Regions from separate parts of the Anoxybacillus sp. FSL W8-0104 genome, predicted to be linked through region 4. Evidence: riboswitches for the same ligand, from Rfam matches in the RefSeq annotation. Region 4 holds a riboswitch; each other region holds the start of a gene.
What was found. Region 4 has a riboswitch for S-adenosylmethionine ahead of NST18_RS03565 (methionine biosynthesis PLP-dependent protein). Riboswitches for the same ligand answer to the same signal wherever they lie in the genome.
Positions count from the first base shown of each region.

Region 1 (5,587 bases), 1.7 Mb from region 4:
AGTGCAGGCAACGCGGCATTTGCCCCAAGAATCTTACCGACAACAAGCTTTGTAAACGGGATGAGCAAAATAATTAAAATAATAAACGGGATGGAACGAAAAATGTTGACGAACGATGCGATCACACCGTTAATAAAACGATTTTCCCATATGTTTCCCTTAGACGTTAAAAACAGCAACAATCCGAGTAAAATACCGAGCACAAACGTTGCGACAACGGAGACGGCGGTCATATACAACGTTTCCGTCGTGGCCGCCCATATTTTATCCCAAACGACGTTCGGAAATAGTTCATTGAACATTCGCCAACACCTCCACTTCAACTTCTTGCTGGCGAATGAAATCGAGCGCTCGCTCAATCTCGTCATTCGCACCGTCTAAATGAACGAACAACACCCCGTATGAACCGTGATGCGTTTGCGAAATTTTCCCTTGCAAAATGTTCACGTTCAAATCAAATTGTCGAATGATGTGCGTGATGAGTGGTTGCTCAGCTTCTTCGCCAACAAATGTAAGCTGTACAACTTTTCCATTTGGATATCGCTCAAGAAGATGCAACATCGCCTCTTTCGTTTCTTCCGGCTCTGTGACTTGCTGAACAAATCGTTTCGTAATCGGCTGCTCTGGCTTGCGGAACACGTGAAGCACTTCGCCCATCTCGACAATTTTTCCGTTTTCCATGACCGCTACACGATCACAAATTTTACGAATAACATGCATTTCGTGTGTAATTAATACGATCGTTAAACCAAGACGTTTATTAATGTCAACAAGCAAGTCTAAAATTGAGTCGGTCGTTTGCGGATCAAGCGCCGATGTTGCTTCATCGCACAACAACACTTTCGGATTGTTCGCTAATGCGCGTGCAATACCAACGCGTTGCTTTTGTCCGCCGCTCAGTTGTGACGGATACGCATTTTCTCTCCCTTGCAAACCGACGAGCTGAATGAGTTCATCGACGCGCTTCATCCGTTCTTCTTTCGGCACGCCAGCAATTTCTAACGGAAAAGCAATATTTTCGCGCACTGTTCGCGACCAAAGTAAATTAAAATGTTGAAAAATCATACCGATTTGTTGGCGCGCTTGGCGTAACTGCTTCCCGCTAATTTTCCCCATATCTTTCCCATCAACAATGACTTCACCGCTCGTCGGCTTTTCTAATCCGTTCAATAACCGAATGAGCGAGCTTTTCCCTGCGCCGCTATAGCCGATAATACCAAAAATTTCTCCTGCTTCAATATGCAAGTTCACACGATCAACAGCGGTCACATGTCCACTTGCTGCTTTGTACACTTTTGTTACATTCGATAATGTGATCACGTTGCTGTCACCTTCCTTCCATGAAAAAAACCTTTCTGCTCAAGAGAACAGAAAGGCGCGAATCGTCCATTCTGTCTCTTATCTCTCAAAGCAAACGCTTTGTGTGAATTGGCACCATTTCAGCAGCGCTGACGGTTGCCGGGTTTCATCGGGCACATCCCTCCACCTCTCTTGATAAGAGCGCTTTTAAACGCTTTATTCAGTTAACGTTTTAATATGTTTGAGGATCATTTTAAATTACAAAGGTGAGTATATCATCGAAAGAAGGACGGTGTCAATAAAAATTTTTCAACTATTTCCCCTTCATAATCAAGTGAACGGAATATATAGCATGAGAAATCGCTACTCTTCGGATGTCGGGCTACGAACAACCCACCGCTTTGTTAAAATGCAAAAGACTGACCCAGCACGCATTAGCGTTTCAGATCAGCCTCTTCAGTTCAAAAAATGAAGTTAAACTTTCCAATTGTAGGCATACATAGTTACATGCCAAACGGACCCTTTAATTACATTCTTCTTTTGTAATTCTAATCGTTACGTACACTTTATGAAAGGAGTCATAGTAGTCAGCTTGTGCAACACTAGATGTATACCATTTATCAACTAATTTCAAGTAAGAATCTGTATTTACTAAAGAATAAATCCCCGTAATAGTAGAAGTCTTAGTCGTTAGATTTCGATCGTACGTAACTGTCATCGTCACTGTACCATACATACTCTGAACCGTTTTTGTTTCTTTATTTCCTCGGACAATCGTATCAAGTGGAGCAATTTTTGATTTTGAATTGCTTAATTTTGCCATTGAACTCCCTACTGCAGGAGTAACTGTAATTGTTACATTCCCCTCTTTATATACTCGTTTCGGGAGCGTACTAGCTTCAGTAGTAATTAACGACCCAAAAAAACCATCTAATAACAGAGTAGCAGTTAGTGCTAGGGTAGCAACTAAAATAAGCCTTCTAAATTTACTTTTCATTATTTTCTCTCCTCACATAGTCCAATTGTAATGCTAGTTCTCCGCTACTTGTCCATAATGAGATAGACTTGTACATTAGCGCCAGTTAAACATCGGTATCATGAATATAAGCAGAAATTTTTATTTAGCTGATTACTCACCATAGGTACAACATATTGTATAAAAATCGGACGTTCTTTATTTCAACTTATACATTGCTCATACTCCTCCGCTTCTTCTCCCAAAAATAGCTGATCAGCTATTTTCATTTTACCAAAAATAGAAAAGAAAAAAATCCGTATTTTCCGCCAATTTTTTGGCGAAAATCCGCCAATTTCTTCAAAATAAATGACAAAGTTTATTAAATGAAGTAGAATCTAGTAAAAAAGTGGAGGAGAAATTGCATGGCTATTCGTACATTGCTTATTGATTCTGACCCTATCTATTTGCTTGGGTTGAAAAAATTGTTGGAAAACGAAAGCAATATAACAGTTATCGGTTCTTGTTCTTGTATCGATTCACTAGATACTTTCATACATATACATGTACCAGATGTCATTGTGATAAATGTGCACATGCACATAATAAAAGCATTGGGCTGGATAAAAAATGCGAAGGAAATATACCCCACAATAAATGTCATTATGCTATGCAACTATCCACCGCTCGCCTTATCTGCGCATGAGGCAGGTGTATCCGTCGTATTGTCAAAAGAAAAAGTTTCCACTCATTTAGCACATATGATCCGATACAGCAACGAAGGAGAAAAATATTTTTTGGTGGATAGTGAAACTATGTATTCAACAAAGCATGGTTTAACAAACATTGAAATCAATATACTACAAATGTTGGCAGATGATCAAACGAGTGTACAAATTAGCGAACGGCTAAAGATAAGCAAACGAACAGTGGAACGTCACCTTTCTTCTATTTTCGAAAAATTAGGGGTTTCGTCACGAACAGGAGCGGTTGCCGAAGCGCTGCGGTTACAACTCATAAAATGAAAGGTGCTAGTCGAAAAATCTAACTAGCACCTTTCATATTTACACCCGCGAATACATCGACCGTACCCCTGTCGCCGCTTCAATCGCTTGTTCTAAGTCTTCGATTAAATCATCGACATTTTCAATTCCGACCGATAAACGAATCATATCTTCTGTCACACCGGATGCTTTTAAGTCCTCTCCACTTAATTGTTGATGCGTTGTACTTGCAGGATGAATAATTAAACTTTTTGCATCGCCAACGTTGGCAACATGCGACCAAAGCTTAACGTTGTTAATTAACGTAGCCCCTGCTTCACGGCCACCTTGAATGCCGAAGACAACGACTGCTCCTGCCCCTTTTGGCATATATTTTTTCGCTAGCTCTTTTGCTGGATGATTGTCATGTTCAGGGTACAACACCCAATTAACTGCTGGATGGTTGTCCAAATACTCGACGATTTTTCTCGTATTGGCAATATGCTCTTTCATGCGGACATGCAACGTCTCCAGCCCTAAATTAAACTGGAAGGCGTTGAACGGGCTAATCGCCGGTCCTAAGTCACGTAACAACTGCACGCGTGCTTTGACGATATACGCCGCCGCACCGATGTCTGCGTATACGAGATTATGGTAACTTGGATCTGGCGCCGTAAACGCTGGAAACTTCGGCGAATGCCAATCAAATTTTCCACCATCGACAATGATACCACCTAACGTCGTTCCGTTACCAAGCAACCATTTCGTTGCCGAATGAATAACAATATCCGCTCCGTGTTCGATTGGCCGGCAAAGGTATGGCGTCGCAAACGTGTTGTCAATAATCAACGGAATGCCTGCTTCATGCGCAATTTCCGCAACTGCCTCAATGTCTAACACATGCAGGCTTGGGTTGCCAATTGTTTCAGCAAAAATCGCTTTCGTTTTTGGTGTAATTGCCGCACGGAAATTTTCTGGATCAGACGGATCGACAAAATGTGTTGTAATGCCGTATTTCGGCAACGTATTCGCAAACAAATTGTACGTTCCTCCATATAACGTCGAAGCAGAAACAATATCATCTCCCGCTTGAGCGACGTTTAATATTGCCATCGTAATAGCAGCCATGCCGCTCGCTACCGCTAAAGCACCAATGCCCCCTTCAAGTTGAGCGACACGCTCTTCAAACACCGTTACCGTCGGATTATGAATGCGCGTATAAATGTACCCAGCTTCCTTTAACGCAAACAAATTGGCCGCATGCTCTGTGTTATCAAACAAATACGCATTCGATTGATAAATTGGCACTGCACGCGCTTTCGTTACTGGATCCGTTTGCAAGCCACCGTGCACAGCAATCGTTTCAAATTTCATCGTTTCTCCCCCACATGTAATAATTTGTGAATATTTAGAATTTTAACACGATACATATTGCTCGTCAACGAACAACATCATACGGCTTGGCAAGGAAAAAGATCGACTCTAACAATAAAATGTGACGAAACGATGCTGTGACGGACAATTCGTTTAATCGCAGTTGTTGCTGTAGTTTTAAAGACCCTTGCAATAGCGACATAATTGCCTGTGCCGAACCACGAATCGTAATGACTCGCTCGCCATCTACCTCTTCTACGCGACGAATCCCTTCTTTCGATATGCATAATAATACTTCTCGACTCTCCCATTGTAGTTGAATATATAAACAATCACTCGGCAAAATCGGCGCTAACATGTTCATTTAACCGCCCCCGTTCCATATTTCTCAATATCCATTGTTTCCATATAAATGCGAGTAGTTCCTGCTATAAACGCTCGACAAATGTCTCGTTTCCTCGTCAATTTCCCAAGAAATATGTCGAAAGCTGGCTTTATTCAGCCAGCTTTCGCAACGTTTCGTATAAATATGGAACAGAATGAAAAGCATATATTTTTTGTACAAGTTTATCATGTTGAAAAATAAGTAAACACGGAACGCTTTCGATGCACCACTCAACCGCTTTGTCCGGCACGTAGTTTAAATCTTGACGTTCAAATGTAACAGATGGCAATAACTGCTCAAGTACATCAACCATACGACTTGCCACTTGACATGTTCCACATAATGGCGTGTACATATAGACAACTTTCACAACGATCACGAAACCTACGCAAGGAAGCCCCTGCCTTTAGGCACGGGGAGGAATTGCACCTTACGCAAGTTCCGCCACCCCCTTTCCATAAGCATATCCGTCAAATCGCTGAATGACTTGGACATATCTATAATTTATTCCTTGTGCGATACGCTTTCCGTCCTTGCCTTTAATATCGAAACTTCCAGTCTTTCTACATGCGACTTCGCCAAACCAAACGC
Region 1 is NZ_JBBOQU010000001.1:2,375,995-2,381,581, forward strand. It holds gene NST18_RS12580 (methionine ABC transporter permease) at 1-302, opposite strand, end outside; gene NST18_RS12585 (methionine ABC transporter ATP-binding protein) at 292-1,320, opposite strand; SAM riboswitch class I at 1,396-1,501, opposite strand; gene NST18_RS12590 (hypothetical protein) at 1,823-2,296, opposite strand; gene NST18_RS12595 (response regulator transcription factor) at 2,680-3,279, shown strand; gene NST18_RS12600 (O-acetylhomoserine aminocarboxypropyltransferase/cysteine synthase family protein) at 3,319-4,611, opposite strand; gene NST18_RS12605 (hypothetical protein) at 4,676-4,975, opposite strand; gene NST18_RS12610 (thioredoxin family protein) at 5,106-5,375, opposite strand; gene iscB (RNA-guided endonuclease IscB) at 5,427-5,587, opposite strand, start outside.
Region 1: it holds a riboswitch for S-adenosylmethionine, as region 4 does, so the genes downstream of both, NST18_RS12585 (methionine ABC transporter ATP-binding protein) here and NST18_RS03565 (methionine biosynthesis PLP-dependent protein) in region 4, are expected to answer to the same signal.

Region 2 (5,587 bases), 180 kb from region 4:
ATGTTTTATTATAGGGGAGATGTGTCATTGAAAGCTATTTCATTTTTTCTTTTAATTTGCTTTTAATATAATTTTTCGTCTTCTCGTCATTTTTTAGCCTCCTTTTGTTCGTTTTTATATACCACTATATGTTCCATTTCGTAAATGGTTTGTACAAACTTTGTACAAACAATAAAAAAAAGAAAAAAGCTGCCGAAACAGGCAGCTTTTGTTGTTTACGCGATTGGCCCACCGAGTTTTTCGATGCGTGGATCAATGTTTGTGAATTTTTTGAAGTTTTCCTGGAACTTCGCCGCAAGCTCTTTTGCTTTTTGTTCATACGCTTCTGGATCGGCCCATGTGCTTTTTGGTTGCAGCACTTCATCAGGCACACCGGGAACGTGAAGCGGAATATGCAGACCGAAAATCGGGTCTTGAACGGTTTCGACGTTGTTTAATTCTCCTTCTAACGCCGCTTTGACCATCGCGCGCGTATACGATAGCTTCATCCGTTCGCCAATGCCGTATCCGCCTCCCGTCCAGCCGGTGTTGATTAAAAATACTTGAACGCCGTGAGCATCGATTTTTTGTCCAAGCATGTCTGCATATCGTGTTGCTGGAAGCGGTAAAAACGGTGAGCCGAAGCATGTAGAGAACGTTGCTTCCGGCGCTGTCACTCCGCGCTCTGTGCCTGCTAATTTGCTCGTATATCCGCTTAAGAAATGATACATTGCTTGTTCTTTCGTTAATTTACTAATTGGCGGCAATACCCCGAATGCATCTGCTGTTAAAAAGACGATCGTATGCGGATGACCTGCAATGCTTGGTTGAACAATATTATCCATCGCTTCAAGCGGGTACGCCGCACGCGTATTTTCAGTTAACGTTGCATCGTCGTAATTTGGTATGCGCGTATCTGGATCCATCATGACGTTTTCTAATACGGAGCCGAAGCGAATCGCATCGAAAATTTGCGGCTCTTTTTCACGTGATAAGTTAATGCATTTGGCATAACATCCACCTTCAATATTAAAAACACCGTTGTTTGACCAACCGTGCTCGTCATCGCCAATTAGGCGACGGTTTGGATCAGCAGAAAGCGTTGTTTTTCCTGTACCAGATAAACCGAAAAAGAGCGCGACATCACCTTCTTGACCGACGTTTGCTGAACAGTGCATCGGGAAGATTCCTTGTTCTGGCAATAAAAAGTTCATGACAGAGAAAACGGATTTTTTCATTTCACCAGCATATTCTGTTCCACCAATAAGCACGGTACGACGTTCAAATGAGATAATAATAAACGTTTCTGAACGCGTGCCGTCAACAGATGGATTTGCCTTAAATGTTGGTGCAGAAATGACTGTAAATTGTGGTTCATGTGTTTGTAATTCTTCCGCTGTTGGACGAATGAACAATTGATGGGCAAATAAGTTATGCCAAGCAAATTCATTGATAACTTGAATCGGTAAGCGATAAGCAGGATCGGCGCCTGCAAAGCCATTAAATACAAATAGTTCTTCTTTTGTCATTAAATAATCGGTCACTTTGTTGTAAAGTTTATCAAATACTTCTTCAGAAATTGGTTGGTTGACAGTTCCCCAATCAATTTTATGTTTAACAGATGGTTCTTCTACAATATATTTATCTTTTGGAGAACGGCCTGTATATTTTCCGGTTGTTGCACAAATCGCTCCTGATGAAGTTAGGATGCCTTCTTTCCGAGTTAGTACTTTTTCTACTAGTCGTGGTACAGATAAGTTATGAAAAACCCCATCCCTTTGTAAGAGCGTTGATAATTTGTTTGTCAGTTCAATGGAATTCATTGGACAAAACCTACCTTTGTTTGATTTATCTTTATGTAAAAAGTATAACACATTTTGATAAATAGTCCATACTAATTCATGTATTTTTCTTGAATTTATTTTAGACATCATAAAGGGAGAAAAAACGTTGACTCGCTTATGATAGATGTGATATGATGCTGAGATGAACGGATACTCTTATCCCGAGTTGGTGGAGGGGGACAGGCCCGATGAAACCCAGCAACCGTCACATACGTGAAAAGGTGCTAACCTGTGGCAAGGGGACGCCCTTGAACGATAAGAGTGAAAGGCGCAGACAAATGCAAGAACCTTTCCTCTGAGGGAAAGGTTTTTTTCACGATAGACCATAATAAGAGGGATGAGTACCGTATCATTTGTCATTATACTGAGGAGGAATGTTTGAATGCCTAAACGTCGTCTGTTTACATCTGAATCTGTAACGGAAGGGCATCCGGATAAAATTTGTGACCAAATTTCCGATGCGATTTTAGATGCGATTTTAGCGAATGATCCAAATGCGCGTGTTGCATGCGAAACGAGTGTAACAACAGGACTTGTTTTAGTGAGCGGAGAAATTACAACGTCTACATATGTAGATATTCCAAAAATTGTTCGTGAAACGATTCGCGAGATTGGCTATACACGTGCAAAATACGGTTTTGATGCCGATACGTGCGCCGTATTAACGTCAATTGATGAACAATCACCAGACATCGCGATGGGTGTTGACAAAGCGTTAGAAGCTCGTGAAGGGCAAATGACAGATGAAGAAATCGAAGCGATCGGTGCAGGAGACCAAGGATTAATGTTTGGTTTCGCGTGCAACGAAACGAAAGAGCTTATGCCGCTTCCAATTTCACTTGCCCATAAACTTGCGCGCCGTTTAGCAGAAGTGCGTAAAGAAGACATTTTACCATACTTACGCCCGGACGGAAAAACGCAAGTGACAGTGGAGTATGATGAAAACGGCAAACCTGTACGCATTGATACGATCGTTGTTTCCACACAACATCATCCAGAAATTACGCAAGATCAAATTGTGCGCAATATTAAAGAACATGTCATTCAACCTGTCGTTCCAGCGGAGTTGATCGATGAAAACACAAAATATTTCATTAACCCAACAGGTCGTTTCGTCATCGGTGGTCCACAAGGTGACGCAGGGTTAACAGGACGCAAAATTATCGTTGACACTTACGGTGGTTATGCTCGTCACGGCGGTGGGGCTTTCTCAGGAAAAGACCCAACGAAAGTAGATCGCTCGGCAGCATATGCGGCTCGTTACGTAGCGAAAAACATTGTCGCAGCAGGTCTTGCGGATAAATGTGAAGTGCAATTAGCATATGCGATCGGTGTGGCGCAACCTGTATCGATCTCAATCGACACGTTCGGCACAGGCAAAGTATCTGAGGATGTATTAATTGAAGTGGTGCGCAACAACTTCGACCTTCGCCCAGCAGGCATTATTAAAATGCTCGATCTCCGTCGCCCGATTTATAAACAAACAGCAGCTTATGGTCACTTCGGCCGTACGGACATTGATCTTCCTTGGGAGCGTACAGATAAAGCGGAAGCGTTAAAACAACAAGCGTTACAGTTAGCGAAGTAAGGAAAAGAGGAGAGTTACAAGATGTAGCTCTCCTTTCCTATTTTTTAAGTAAGAACAGAAAGTCAACTACCCCCACTTAGCTAACGCTTGAAGTGAGGGCTTGCAACTCCCCAGAAGTGCAAACGGACTCTGTCCTCCTTCCTTGACTTGGGGTTGCATCAGGGGCAGGTTGACGACTACCCAACGACGCAGGTCATGCCTGCATCGTTACCGATTCTCTCGGCATGTCTGTTGGCAGTACTTGGCTTCCACACACAACAGACGAACCCACGCTCGATGTTTTACGGTTACAACGTTTCCTGTAACCAACTCCATACATCGAGTAGCAGTTACTGGAGTGCCTTTATTAAACGGTTTTCTCCACGCCTCTATTATATCATACACAAAAGAAAGGGGGAACGCGCATTCCTCTCCCACTTACTCCCTTTGTTCGTTGAAGTGGGAGTCTCCTGCGCGAAATAGGATGAAGCCCTAAGTAAATGCGCGACACGGCAACGCTAACAGCAATAGGTAAAAGACAAACAGCAAGCGCTGGAGCGTATAGTAAAAACGGAACGATGACAGAAAATATTGCAGTCGTATGTCCTGATGGAAATGAATGGTCAGTTAATGGGTTTTTTGTTACTTTCGTTTTATGCAGTGAAATATACGGTCGTTTGCGAGGATATATTTTTTTCATCATTGTGACAGGAATATGGCTAAGTGCTAAGGCGATCGCACTTGCGATAGCAGTATCGCGCCATTCATCCCGCAATAGCCAAATGGCTAGCATAACCGATGTAATTGAAAATGTAGCCCCTCCAACGTGTGTAATTGAACGAAAATAGGTGTTTAGCCATTTTTGATCAAAATAACGATTAATGCTGTAAAATAACTTGCACTCCCAATCGTACCATTTTCGTAACATAAGCAAATCCCCCTGATTTTATGATAAAATACATATGTGAAGTCAATAATAAAACAATGTAAAAATACCACGCTTATTTGTCGCGTGGTTTGTTTACTTGAAGTGATTTATAATATTGTCCTTTTTCGACATATTCGCGACGAATGCGTGCCATTTCACGCTCATCTTCTTCAGTTAATTCACGAATCACTTTCGCAGGACGACCGAATGCAAGTGTGCGTGGCGGGATTTTTTTTCCTTGTGGAACGAGGCTACCAGCGCCGATAAACGCACCTTCACCAATTTCGGCACCGTCTAAAATGATGGAGCCCATGCCGATGAGGGCACCTTTTCGCACGATGGCACTATGTAAAATGACCTGATGGCCAACGGTGACATCATCTTCAATAATAAGTGGATTGTTTGGACTTTGATGCAGGACAGAATTGTCTTGAATGTTCACACGATTGCCGATGATCGTTGGTGCAACATCTCCGCGAATGACAGTGTTAAACCAAACGCTCGTTTCCTCTCCAATCGTTACATCGCCTGTAATAGTAACGTAATCGGCGATGAAAGCAGAACGTGCAATGTTTGGTGTGTGTTCTTTATATGGATAAATCATTTCACTCGTCCCTTTCGTTTCGTTTTGTTATATTTAGTGTACAAATTTTTCGTCTATTCGTAAACATAAAGGAGGGGTGTATATGTGGAAATGGGAAGGAGAAAACGCAAAAGGAACGATTGTAATCGTTCACGGTGCCGCTGAACATCACGGTCGGTATAAATGGCTTATTGAAATGTTTCGCACGCACGGTTTTCATGTTGTTGCAGGAGATTTACCAGGGCAAGGAACGACATCACGCAGTCGAAGAGGACATATTGATTCCTTTGACGAATATATCGAAGCGGTTGCCAGTTGGGTGCATGAAGCAAGCGTGTATGAGCAGCCTGTTTTTTTACTTGGCCACAGTATGGGGGGACTTGTTGTCATTCGCACATTACAAGAAAAGCGTCTTCCTGTGCGCGGTGTCATTTTATCTTCTCCATGTTTAGGGCTCGTTCACTATCCGTCCAAAGCACTTGAAATCGCCTCACGCATTTTAAATGTCATTCATCCGAAAAAGCGTTTTCCATTAGGGTTAACGGTGGAGATGGCGACTCGAAATGAAGAAGTGCGTGAGATGGATAAAAACGATTCATTATACGTGACGAAAGTGTCTGTTCGCTGGTATCGTGAGCTAGTCAAAGCCATTCAGATTGCTCATGATAAAATTGCGGACTTACCAG
Region 2 is NZ_JBBOQU010000001.1:467,530-473,116, forward strand. It holds gene pckA (phosphoenolpyruvate carboxykinase (ATP)) at 216-1,802, opposite strand; SAM riboswitch class I at 1,977-2,085, shown strand; gene metK (methionine adenosyltransferase) at 2,206-3,411, shown strand; gene NST18_RS02630 (phosphatase PAP2 family protein) at 3,788-4,318, opposite strand; gene NST18_RS02635 (gamma carbonic anhydrase) at 4,392-4,922, opposite strand; gene NST18_RS02640 (alpha/beta hydrolase) at 5,005-5,587, shown strand, end outside.
Region 2: it holds a riboswitch for S-adenosylmethionine, as region 4 does, so the genes downstream of both, metK (methionine adenosyltransferase) here and NST18_RS03565 (methionine biosynthesis PLP-dependent protein) in region 4, are expected to answer to the same signal.

Region 3 (5,587 bases), 100 kb from region 4:
CGTCTCCCTTATCGGCGTCCTTTTATTTATGACGCACGGACAGCTTCATCGCGTGCTACACGTCAATATCGGCGATGTATGGATGATCGCTGCCGTCATCGTTTGGGGCATCTATTCCGCATGCGCAAAAGCGGTCATGAAATGGTATTCTCCGCTTGCGGCAACGTTTTGGTCAGGCGTCTTTGGCGTCGTTGGATTGTTGCCATTTGTATCTTCCTTTTCCGTTCATCACGTAAACGTCTCGTTTTTGCTTGCGCTCATCTATACGAGCATCGGGGCGACAGTGCTTGCGATGTTTCTTTGGAACGTCGGCGTGAAACAAGTCGGTGCCACAACAGCAGGGATGTTTTTAAATTTTAATCCGCTTTTTACCGCATTGTTTGCATACATATTGCTTCATGAAACGTTAACGGTGGCACAATGGATCGGTTCGTTCATTACGATCACAGGCGTTGTGCTGTTTACAAAAAAATAGAAGGGGCGTTATTCCCCTTCTTTTTCTACGTATGGATGTGCCACCCATCCGGATGGATCAATAAACAAACGGACGGCAACGACTTGACGGTCGTCCATTAACGTAAAGAAATGCGGATTTCCTTCTGGTACGGAAATAACGTCGCCTGCCTCTAGTTCAACGTCAAAATAACCTGTTTGTTCATCGCCCTTAATGACGAAAATGCCATGACCAGCGACGATCGCCCGCACTTCATCTTCCGTATGTGTATGCACTTGTTCAAATTTTTTCAACAACTCTTCTAAATTTGGCGTTTGTTCACAAAGCGCCACGACGTCCCACGTTTTATAGCCTCTCCGCTTCGCTAAATCTTCAATTTCCGTCTGAAACGTCGCTAAAATGTCCGCTTTTTCTTCGTCTGTTAATACAAACTTGTTTTGTAAATGAGCAGGAAGTTTGCTTGCATCCCACCGTTCATACAACACCCCTTGGTTGTTTAAAAACGCCGCAACGTTTTCTTTTCCTTCAATCACTTCCCCTGTGTTTCGCACTTTAATGACTGCCATACATATTTTCCCCCTTATCGTTTAATAAGCAATAATTTCACATGATATTGACATAAAAACTCGCACGCTTCTAAAAACTTTTTCGCCTCTAACACATCTTTTCCCCAAACGGTAATGCCGTGGTTGCGAATAAGCACCGCACCAGCATCTCCATGGACATGGTCGGCGAACGCTTTTGCTAACGTCGGAATATGGGCGAAATTCGGAATAATCGGAATGCGAAATTGTGCATCTTCCTCCCATAATCCGAACGCTTTAATTATTTCTTGATTCGAAAAGACGACTTCCCCTTCGTCACCGTACAGTTCTGAAACGATATTGTTGTCGACCGTATGCACGTGCAAAACGCAACCGGCGTTCGTTTTGTTGTAAATTTCGACATGTAATAACGTTTCTGCGGACGGTTTCAAGTGCGTCGCCTCCGCTGGCTGTCCGTCAGCATCGACAAGTAAAAAATCTTCCGCCGTCTCTTTTCGTTTATCTTTTCCGCTTGCGGTGACAAGAAAGGTAAGCGGCTCATCGCTCACTTTCAGCGACAAATTGCCGCTTGTCGCCATAAACCAGTCGCGCGCCGCTAGCTCTCGTTTGACTTCCGCTAGCTCTTCCCATTTCTCTTTCATACAATCACCTCGCTCTCTTTCAACACATGAATGACGTCATAAAACGTCGTAAACGGCGTATGCGGTAAGTTTAGCTCACGGCATTTTTCAAGTAAAAAGTCGCGCGCGATGACGTGATCGGCTAGTTTCGCCGCCGCTAAATCGGTAATGGAATCGCCAATCACAATCGTTTTTGCCCCTTTTGGCGCGAGTTTACGAAGAAGCGACGGCTTGCAGCACCCGCATTCATTTTCGCAATGTTCATCGCACGCATACGGCCACGTAATGTGGATCGTTTCCCCGCTAAAATCGGCGCTATTACAAAAAATGCGCTCTTTTTCAATCAGTCCGTCAAGCAGCGGATAAACGAAAAAGTCGATGCCGCCGCTCACGATATAAAGCGGGATTTGCCGTTCGTTCGTAAACGCGACAAAGTCGGAAAATCCGTCGCGAATGCGGGCGGTGTCAATCAGAAATTGCACGATGTCTTCTTTCAGCGTCGTCGGCAACAACGAAAACATGCGCCCGACTCCTTCCTGCACCGTACATGCCTGCGCCAATATATCGTCTTTGATCGCTTCCCACTCCGGCGGAGCAAACTGTTTCATTAAAGCAATAATATTATCGTTTAACGTAATCGTCCCATCAAAATCGCAAAAAATGACCGGCTTCATCATGCGCTCCCCCATAAGTCAAGCGCTTGTTTTAACGCTTCGTTTTCCGTCGCAGCCTCATGAAGCGAACGCCCAGAAAGCACCGCTTCCACCGCGGCGCGAAACGCTTGCCCGCCACCGACAGCGCCTTGCGGATGTCCGTGCACTCCACCGCCCGCGTTAATGACACAATCGATGCCAAAGTCGCGCATAAGAAGCGGCACAAGCCCTGGATGAATGCCGGCAGATGGAACAGGGAATGCGCGTAAAAACAAATCTTCTTTCGTCAACTCCTCAGAAATGGCGAGCGCCTGTTGCTTTTCAAGCGCAACGCTTCCGTACGGCGATGGAAAGAGCGAAAAATCTGCCCCTGCCATGCGCAACAATTTCCCAAGTAAAAGCGCATAACTGACGCCATACACGTGCGACGAAGCGATCGCTCCGCTAAACGACGGATGCGCCATAATCGGCAAACGAATGTCATCATCTTCACGAAGCGCTTGCAACACGTCAAGTCCGTATGTAAACACGTTAAACAACAACACGTCCGCCCCTAGCTCCGCCGCACGCTTCGCTTTGTCTTTTAGTTCAAACGTTTTACCTGTTAAATTGACCGCATATAACGTCCGATGCCCTGTTTGTTCGTACACGTCTTGTAGCGCTTGTTTTCCTGCGACGATCCGTTTTTCAAAAGGGGTAAGGTCGTTATCAAACAAAATTTCATCATCTTTGACGAGATCGACGCCGCCAAGCGCTTGCAGTTTTAATTGTTCGGTGACGTATTGTAAATCACGCCCAATGACCGCTTTAAAAATGCTCATCACAAGCGGACGGTCAAAGACGCCAAGCTTTTCGCGAATGCCGTCAATGCCAAAGCGTGGACCGGGAAATGCCCGTTTTAATTCATCCGAAAACGTAAGATCAACGAGTTTAATCGTTCCGTCAAGCGACAACTTCCCAAACGTCGTCGTCAAAATCGCTGGAAAATCGGCGCTAAAATTGACGCTCGGATACGAAATGCGCACGAGCGCCCGTTTAAGCCGCTTCCCGAAATACGTATTGACGCGCTCGTCTTCGTCCAGCTGTTCGATACAGTCGACGATGCCTTTATGCTTTTTTAACTGCTCTTGTTCAAGCTGCGGCAAATCGGTCCACGAACCGACAGTGAGCCCAAGCGCGATTCCTTCCGCTTTTTTCGCCAAATCTTTGTCATCATGAATCAAATACGTTGCGGTAATCATACTCCCACTCCTTTACAAATAAAAAACCTCTTCATAAGAAGAGGCTCAATCGTTCGTCTCTTCTTATCTCTCAGCGCACTGCTGCGAGAATTAGCACCGTGCTTAACACTTGTTAAGTCGGTTGCCGGGCTTCATCGGGCTCGTCCCTCCGCCTACTCTTGATAAGAATTCGCAATGTATAAAATTTTTCAAACAGTTCGTTTTTCACAAATTTAATTCGAATTATGACAGCACATGTGGCGTTTGTCAATCATTTTTTTAAAAAAGTTGCAACCGCCCGATGCGTTCCGCTGCTTCTTGAAGTCTTGCTTCGCTTGTGAGCAGCCCTGTGCGCACATAGCCTTCCCCATGTTCGCCAAACCCAATGCCCGGAGCGACCGCCACGTGCGCTTTTTGAAGCAAAAGGTCAGCAAACGTTTCCGACGTATAGCCGTTTGGCACCGGAAGCCAAGCGAAAAACGAACCTGCTGGCGCTTGCACATCCCAGCCGATGTCACGCAATGCATGAACGAACGTGTTTCTTCTTGCTTCATACGTCGCGACAAGCTCGGCGACGCATTGTTGCGAATCAAGTAGTGCGACTGCTGCCGCTTCTTGAATCGCCCCGAACATGCTGACGTATAAATGGTCTTGTAATACGTTGATCGCTTCGATCATGCTTTCGTTACCGACCGCAAAACCGATGCGCCATCCTGCCATATTGTACGTTTTTGAGAACGTATAAATTTCAATGCCGACGTCTTTGGCCCCTTCGACTTGTAAAAAGCTTACTGGCTTTTTCCCGTCAAAGCCGATCGCTCCGTATGCGAAATCGTGTACAACACCGATACGATGTTTTTCAGCAAACGAAACCGTGTCTTGAAAAAACGATTTCGTTGCGGTTGCGCCGGTCGGATTGTTCGGATAGTTTAAAAACATCAGTTTCGCCTTGCGAACGACATCTTTGTTTAGCTCCTCGTAATTAGGTAAAAAGCCGTTTTCCGCCCGTAGCGGCATCATTTCCATGCGCGCCCGCGCAAGCACGACCCCCGACCAATAGTCTGGATAACCGGGATCAGGAACGAGCACAACATCGCCCGAATTTAATAAGCAAAGCGGCATTTCAACAAGCCCTGCTTTTCCGCCAAACAAAATAGCGACTTCTTTTTCAGGATCAATCGTCACGCCATACTCGCGTTTATAAAACGTCGCCACTGCTTCTTTCAAAAACGAATAGCCGCGAAATGGTGAATATTTATGATACTTAGGCTTTGCTACCGCCTGTTGCATCGCGCTTACAATGTGCGCTGGTGTCGGCTGATCTGGATTTCCTTGTCCGAGATTAATGACATCATGCCCTTTGGCAATGACTGCGTTCACTTTTTGCACGAGCGAAGCAAAAAATTGCTTCGGAAGTTGCTGTAACAAGTTCGATTGCGGAAATGTTTTCATTTTTCACACCTACTTCACAAAAAGGTTGAAATTCTAGTCAAGAATCATATATCGTAAAAATCAAAATGTAAAGAAAATTTTTTTGAGGTGAATGAGATGAATATCGCTTGCGTGCAAATGGACATTGCGTTTGGAGCACCGGAAAAAAATAAACAAACAGTCGTGCGCTACATGGAACAAATCGCGAAAGAAGCCGATGTCGTCGTTTTACCTGAACTATGGACGACAGGTTACGATTTAACGAGGCTTACTCATATTGCCGATGAAAACGGCGAACAAACGAAGGCGTTTCTTTCCGAACTTGCCCGCACGTATCGTGTGCATATCGTCGGTGGATCGGTCGCGAAAAAAGTGGCGGACAACATAACGAATACGATGTATATCGTCCATCGAAACGGCGATGTCGTTTGTGAATATAGTAAACTTCATTTGTTCAAATTGATGGATGAACATAAACATTTGCAAGCTGGGGAAACGACGGGTATATTTTCGCTTGACGGTGTGACGGGCGCAGGCGTCATTTGTTATGACATTCGCTTTCCAGAATGGATTCGCGCGCATACGCTAAACGGTGCGGAAGTGTTATTTGTCGTTGCGGAATGGCCCCTTTCGCGCCTTCATCATTGGCGCACGTTATTAATGG
Region 3 is NZ_JBBOQU010000001.1:750,209-755,795, reverse strand. It holds gene NST18_RS04095 (DMT family transporter) at 1-475, shown strand, start outside; gene NST18_RS04090 (1,2-dihydroxy-3-keto-5-methylthiopentene dioxygenase) at 484-1,020, opposite strand; gene NST18_RS04085 (methylthioribulose 1-phosphate dehydratase) at 1,035-1,640, opposite strand; gene NST18_RS04080 (2-hydroxy-3-keto-5-methylthiopentenyl-1-phosphate phosphatase) at 1,637-2,296, opposite strand; gene mtnW (2,3-diketo-5-methylthiopentyl-1-phosphate enolase) at 2,293-3,513, opposite strand; SAM riboswitch class I at 3,574-3,681, opposite strand; gene NST18_RS04070 (pyridoxal phosphate-dependent aminotransferase) at 3,772-4,944, opposite strand; gene NST18_RS04065 (carbon-nitrogen family hydrolase) at 5,041-5,587, shown strand, end outside.
Region 3: it holds a riboswitch for S-adenosylmethionine, as region 4 does, so the genes downstream of both, mtnW (2,3-diketo-5-methylthiopentyl-1-phosphate enolase) here and NST18_RS03565 (methionine biosynthesis PLP-dependent protein) in region 4, are expected to answer to the same signal.

Region 4 (5,587 bases):
GACCGCATATCATGCGTATCGCCTTGCCTTGCAATATGGAGTGAATGTTGATTTAGCAACAAAAGCCGCATTGCTTCATGATATCGGGCATTATGAATGGTACTCTAATGGAACATGGGACTATGAAACATATAAACAAAACGACATTCATGCGATTAAAGGGGCGGAGCGAGCACATAAACTGCTTATTCGACTCGGTGAACATCCTCAACATGCGAAAGAAATTGCCCTCGCCATTTTGCTTCATACCGATTCGTATCTTCCAGAAGGAGAATTAAAACGAAAGCCGCTCCAAACGATCGTGAAGCTCGCCGATGAAGCAGATGAAGAACCGGGTGGCAAACATCATTATCGCCAAATCGATGACGAACTCGCTTTGAAAAAAATTCAACAGCTCGATCGCATGGTCGAACAACAACTACAACGTAACGCTCTCGACCAAATTAGCTAAGGCTAGGTGTTATACCTAGCCTATACATATGATAACGCCTGTTCCACATCAGCAAGCAAATCATCGGTCGCCTCTAATCCAACACTTAAGCGCAACAAGCCGTCCGTAATGCCGCGGCGATGGCGCTCCGCTTTCGGCATCGCTGCGTGCGACATTTTCGCTGGATACGATAAAATCGACTCGACCGCTCCTAAACTGACCGCAAACACAGGGATGCGCGCATGTTTCACAAACGTCCGCACCGCTTGTTCGTCCTCCAATTCAAACGACAGCACCGCACCAAATCCGCGCGCTTGATCGCGATGAATATCGTGTCCTTCATGAAAAGAAAGCCCAGGATAATATACGTGCGCAACTTTCGGATGATGATGGAGAAACTGCGCCAGCTGCAACGCCGAACGTGAAGCATAATCTAACCGAACGTGAAGCGTTTTTAACCCGCGCAACACGAGCCACGCATCTTGCACGCCAAGCACCGCCCCGAACGAATATTGCAGTTTGCGCAGCTGTTTTGCGAGACGCTCGTCTTTTACAACCGCCAGCCCGGCTACAACGTCGCTATGGCCAGCTAAAAATTTCGTCGCGCTATGCAAAACGACATCGACGCCGAGATCAAGCGGACGCTGCAACAAAGAGGTCGCAAACGTATTATCTAAAAACGTCAAACAACCGTGCGCTTTCGCAAGCTTCACAACCCCACGAATATCCGTAATTTTCAAAAGCGGATTCGATGGCGTTTCCATATAAATGACTTTCGTGTTCGGGCGAATGTGACGCGCTACCGCATCTAAATCAGTCATATCGACAAACGTATGTTCGATGCCAAATCGGCTCAATACGTCCGTGATGATGCGATACGTTCCACCATACACATCATCGGTAATTAATACGTGATCTCCTTTTGACAACAATAAAAATGCTGTTGAAATGGCAGCCATGCCCGATGCGAACGCAAAACCGCTGACGCCCCCCTCCAGTTCCGCAATCGTTTCCTCAAGCGCCTCGCGTGTCGGGTTGCCAGAACGGCTATAATCGTACTTGCCAAACGTATCAAAATCAAACTGATGAAACGTCGATGCATGATGAATCGGGACGCTAACTGCCCCTGTTTGCGCATCAATTCGCCATTTATTATGAACAAGTTGCGTTTGTAAATCCATCCTTTTACACCTCTTTCATGCGTTGAAACGCTTGAGTTAAATCGGCAATTAAATCGTCCGCATGTTCAATGCCGACCGAAAAACGTAACAAACGATTACACACCCCGTTTGCGATGCGAATATCCTCTGGAATATCCATATGCGTTTGCGTTGCGGGATACGTAATAAAACTTTCGACACCGCCTAAACTTTCCGCAAACGTAATCAGTTTTAAACTTTGTAAAAAGGTATTCACCCATTTTTCATCGCGCACGCGAAACGACAACATGCCGCCTCTCCCCGGATACAATACGTCCGTCACATCTTCATGTTCGACTAAAAATTTATATATCGCCTTTGCGTTTTGTTCGTGCTGGCGCATGCGCAGCGCAAGCGTCTTCATGCCGCGAATTAACAGCCATGAATCAAACGGTGATAACACCGCCCCGATCGCGTTATGATACATCGCGAGTTGCTCGCACAGCTCTTTTCCTTTGGCGACAATGAGCCCGGCTAGCACATCGTTATGTCCGCCTAAATATTTTGTCGCGCTATGAATGACGATATCAGCTCCTTTCGTTAATGGCTTTTGTAACACAGGGGTATAAAACGTATTATCGACGATAAGAAGAAGCCCATATTGCTTCGCGAACGTTGCCACCGCTTCAATATCCGCCTCTTGCATAAGTGGATTTGTCGGCGTTTCTAAAAAAATCGCTTTCGTTTTTTCAGTCACATGCGCCTTTACCGCATCGAGATCGCGAAAATCGACGTATGTAAACGACAAACCGTATTTCTTCCACCCTTTTTCAAATAGCCGATACGTTCCGCCATATAAGTCGGCGGAAACGAGAAAATGGTCGCCGCTTTCAAACAGCGCAAACACCGTTTGAATCGCTGCCATGCCTGAGCTACATGCAAACCCTTGATCCCCTTCTTCTAGCTGCGCGATCGCTTCTTCGACAATATGCCTTGTTGGGTTGCCGGTTCGAATGTAATCGTACCCTGTCGATTGTCCGATTCCTTCATGACGATACGCCGTTGAAAAATATACTGGCGGATTGACCGTCCCTGTCGCTGTCTCGCTTCGATTGCCAATTTGCGCTAACCGTGTTTCGATATGACTCATTCGCTCTCTCCCTTTCTAATCTAAAAAAATAAAAGCCTTCAAAGAAGAAGGCTTTTTTTGTCCGTAGACAATCGCTTCTTCTTATCTTCCGAATTGAACGCCAATTCGCTGGATTTAGCACCTGACCGTTTCCGGCTGGTTGCTGAAGCTTCATCGGGCCAGTCCCTCCGCTTCTCTCGATAAGAACGCAAAACAATATCGAATTTTCTGATTTTTAATTAATGTACATCATTTACAACAAAATTGCAACTGTTTTCTTCACTAAAAGTTGTGCTTGATTTTTTCGCAACATGCCCCCCTCGCGCTTGTAAGGAAAAATCAGTGAGTCAATGATTTTTGCAAATCCTTGTCTAGGAGAGCATATCGCTTGTCAAGCACATGTTGTGATGATGAACCCCTTTTTTATATAAAAAACAACAAATAAGTCTTATCTGATATAACGGAACGCATACCTCCTTATATAGGAATATGACAAACCTTATTTTTTACAATAATGTGAATTATATAGAATTTTTGACTATAAATCATGTAAAATATATCTTAAATTATAATTATTACAGAAGAAACAGAAAACGAAAAAGAGATTGTCGTTCAGTTCGATTTGTCTAATCAAGAAAAACACGAGATGAGTATCGTCAATGAATTTGGGAAAGAAATAACCTTTATCGTTGAGCCCTTTATTTTATCGGAAAGCATGAATTATGACAAAGTAACTAATTACTAAGGACGGAGAGCAATGGGATACTTTTCACTTGTAGCCATTATTATTTTTGCATTTTCACTATTTTTTCTTTTGAAATGTGCTTACCAGCTAAAAAAAAATAGCGATATACAAATTAAACAAAACGAACACATTATCCAATTACTAATAGAACAAAATCATAAAAAGAGATAATGTAATAATACATGTTCTCACCTCTTTTTCATGGTAACTATTCATCCCGATAGTAGTATGTAAAGAAGCGCAACACAAATAGGACATCCCCGTAATAGAAAATGCCCTAAGTGGTAGAAAGAACACGATCGAGCGTGTCACCCGTCAACAGAAGACATAACGAATCCCACACGTTTTTTTCGTGTTTCGTCAGTGTGGAAACGATGCTTCTTGCGATGCAAAACGACTGCGCGAATGTTTCTTCGCGAAACGTACCCGAAATGTTCTCTTTGACTTTAACCATGCGAAGATCGCGTTCGGCTTGGTTGTTGTCAAAGGGAACATGTACTTCACGTAAGAAACGCAACGCTTCTTCCTTTCGTTTCTGAAGCCGTCGAACAAAAGCGAGTGCTTTTTTCGGAAGAGGTGTCATCGTTTCCAATCGATGTTGTGCTCTTTCTAGGATGCGATCATACACTCGTTCCCACCGTCTCGCTTCTTCTTCGGAAAGTGCACCGTGATGGGCTTCGACGGCTTGCTTGGCGGCTAACAGAAACGTGGTCATGCGCATCGCCCACGTATGCCCTTGTTCGATGAATCCTTTTAACTCACGCAAATGGTGGGCATGACAAAGGGCATGGGTGGCATGTGTGTATTTCGGATACGTACCGAACCCATCGTGCATCATCGTCCCTTTGTATTGTGGAAGAATCCCGATCTCATCCGTTGCTTTCTTTCCACGAGAAGCGTGAGAAGCCAAGTATGTATATCTCGATGTACACGCGACATGCACCCATGCGAGTTTCCCATTGATGCGCAAACTCGTTTCATCGACATGCAGGATGTTGGATTCAAGTAAGGCGTCTTCGATGATGTCCATATTTGATTCCAGCGCTTCGCGTCCTCGTTTCACCATATTGGCAAGGGTTCCTGTACTAATCGAGTGTTGATATAACGCTTCGATTGTATCACTTAAACGCTTGTACGGGATCAATTGGATATGATGTAAATAAACAACGAGCGCAGTAAGGCGTGGACCGTATTGCACATGATTCGTGACATGGGATGGGAATTCGGCTTGTTGCACGCATCGACAATGCGGACACGATTTCACTTCACGTTCATGTTGTGTCACCTCGATCGCCACAGGAGGGACATCAAACACTTGACGGATATCGACTTTGAACGGTTTGACGTCACGCAAAGAAACCCCACATCCTTGACACGTATGCACACGGTGGACGACACGATGATGTGGATGTTCCACTTGACGGAGCGTCGTTCCTTGATGTCCTTCTTGTCCGCCTGGCTTGTTGCCAGATGGTTGACGAGAAGAACGTGTGTTGGCAAAACGGTCAGAAGATGGGGGCAAATGGCTATTGGAGCTGTTTTTTTTCGTGCGTGCTTCCAGCTCTTGAACGCGATACTTCAGTTGTTCATTTTCTTTGCGCAGCTGTTTGATTTCGTGACGCAAATGTTCATTTTCTTGAACGAGTTGATGAATGAGCTGTTTTTGTTGTTGAACTTTGCTGATTAAGCTTTCAACTGTAAATACAGCTTGTTGTACCGTCAACATGCGATTCACCTCCTTGTCTATCAATATTCACATCATAGACAAGGAAAGAAGAAAATATTCAGCTCACTTTATGATGTGGCTGAATAGTTACTTTTCATGATTAATCACATTCATCGTCATGTTATGCACAACTGCCCGACCATGTGCCTCGGATGCAAAAATCGACAAATCAGAAATATATATGGTACATTAAAAAAAGGAGTGAGATAATGAAAGCACCTGCTTTATTTCTTGCGCATGGATCACCGATGTTAGCGATTGAAGATAGCTCATATGCATCGTTTTTAACAACGCTCGGAAAACAGATGCATCCAAAAGCTATCGTCGTCTTCACTGCACATTGGACGACGCGTCAACCGACCGTTTCGTCGATTGACGGAACGTATGAGATGATTTATGACTTTTCCGGCTTCCCACG
Region 4 is NZ_JBBOQU010000001.1:646,979-652,565, reverse strand. It holds gene NST18_RS03575 (HD domain-containing protein) at 1-451, shown strand, start outside; gene metC (cystathionine beta-lyase) at 472-1,611, opposite strand; gene NST18_RS03565 (methionine biosynthesis PLP-dependent protein) at 1,616-2,719, opposite strand; SAM riboswitch class I at 2,798-2,905, opposite strand; gene tnpC (IS66 family transposase) at 3,721-5,169, opposite strand; partial or broken gene NST18_RS03555 (extradiol ring-cleavage dioxygenase) at 5,379-5,587, shown strand, end outside.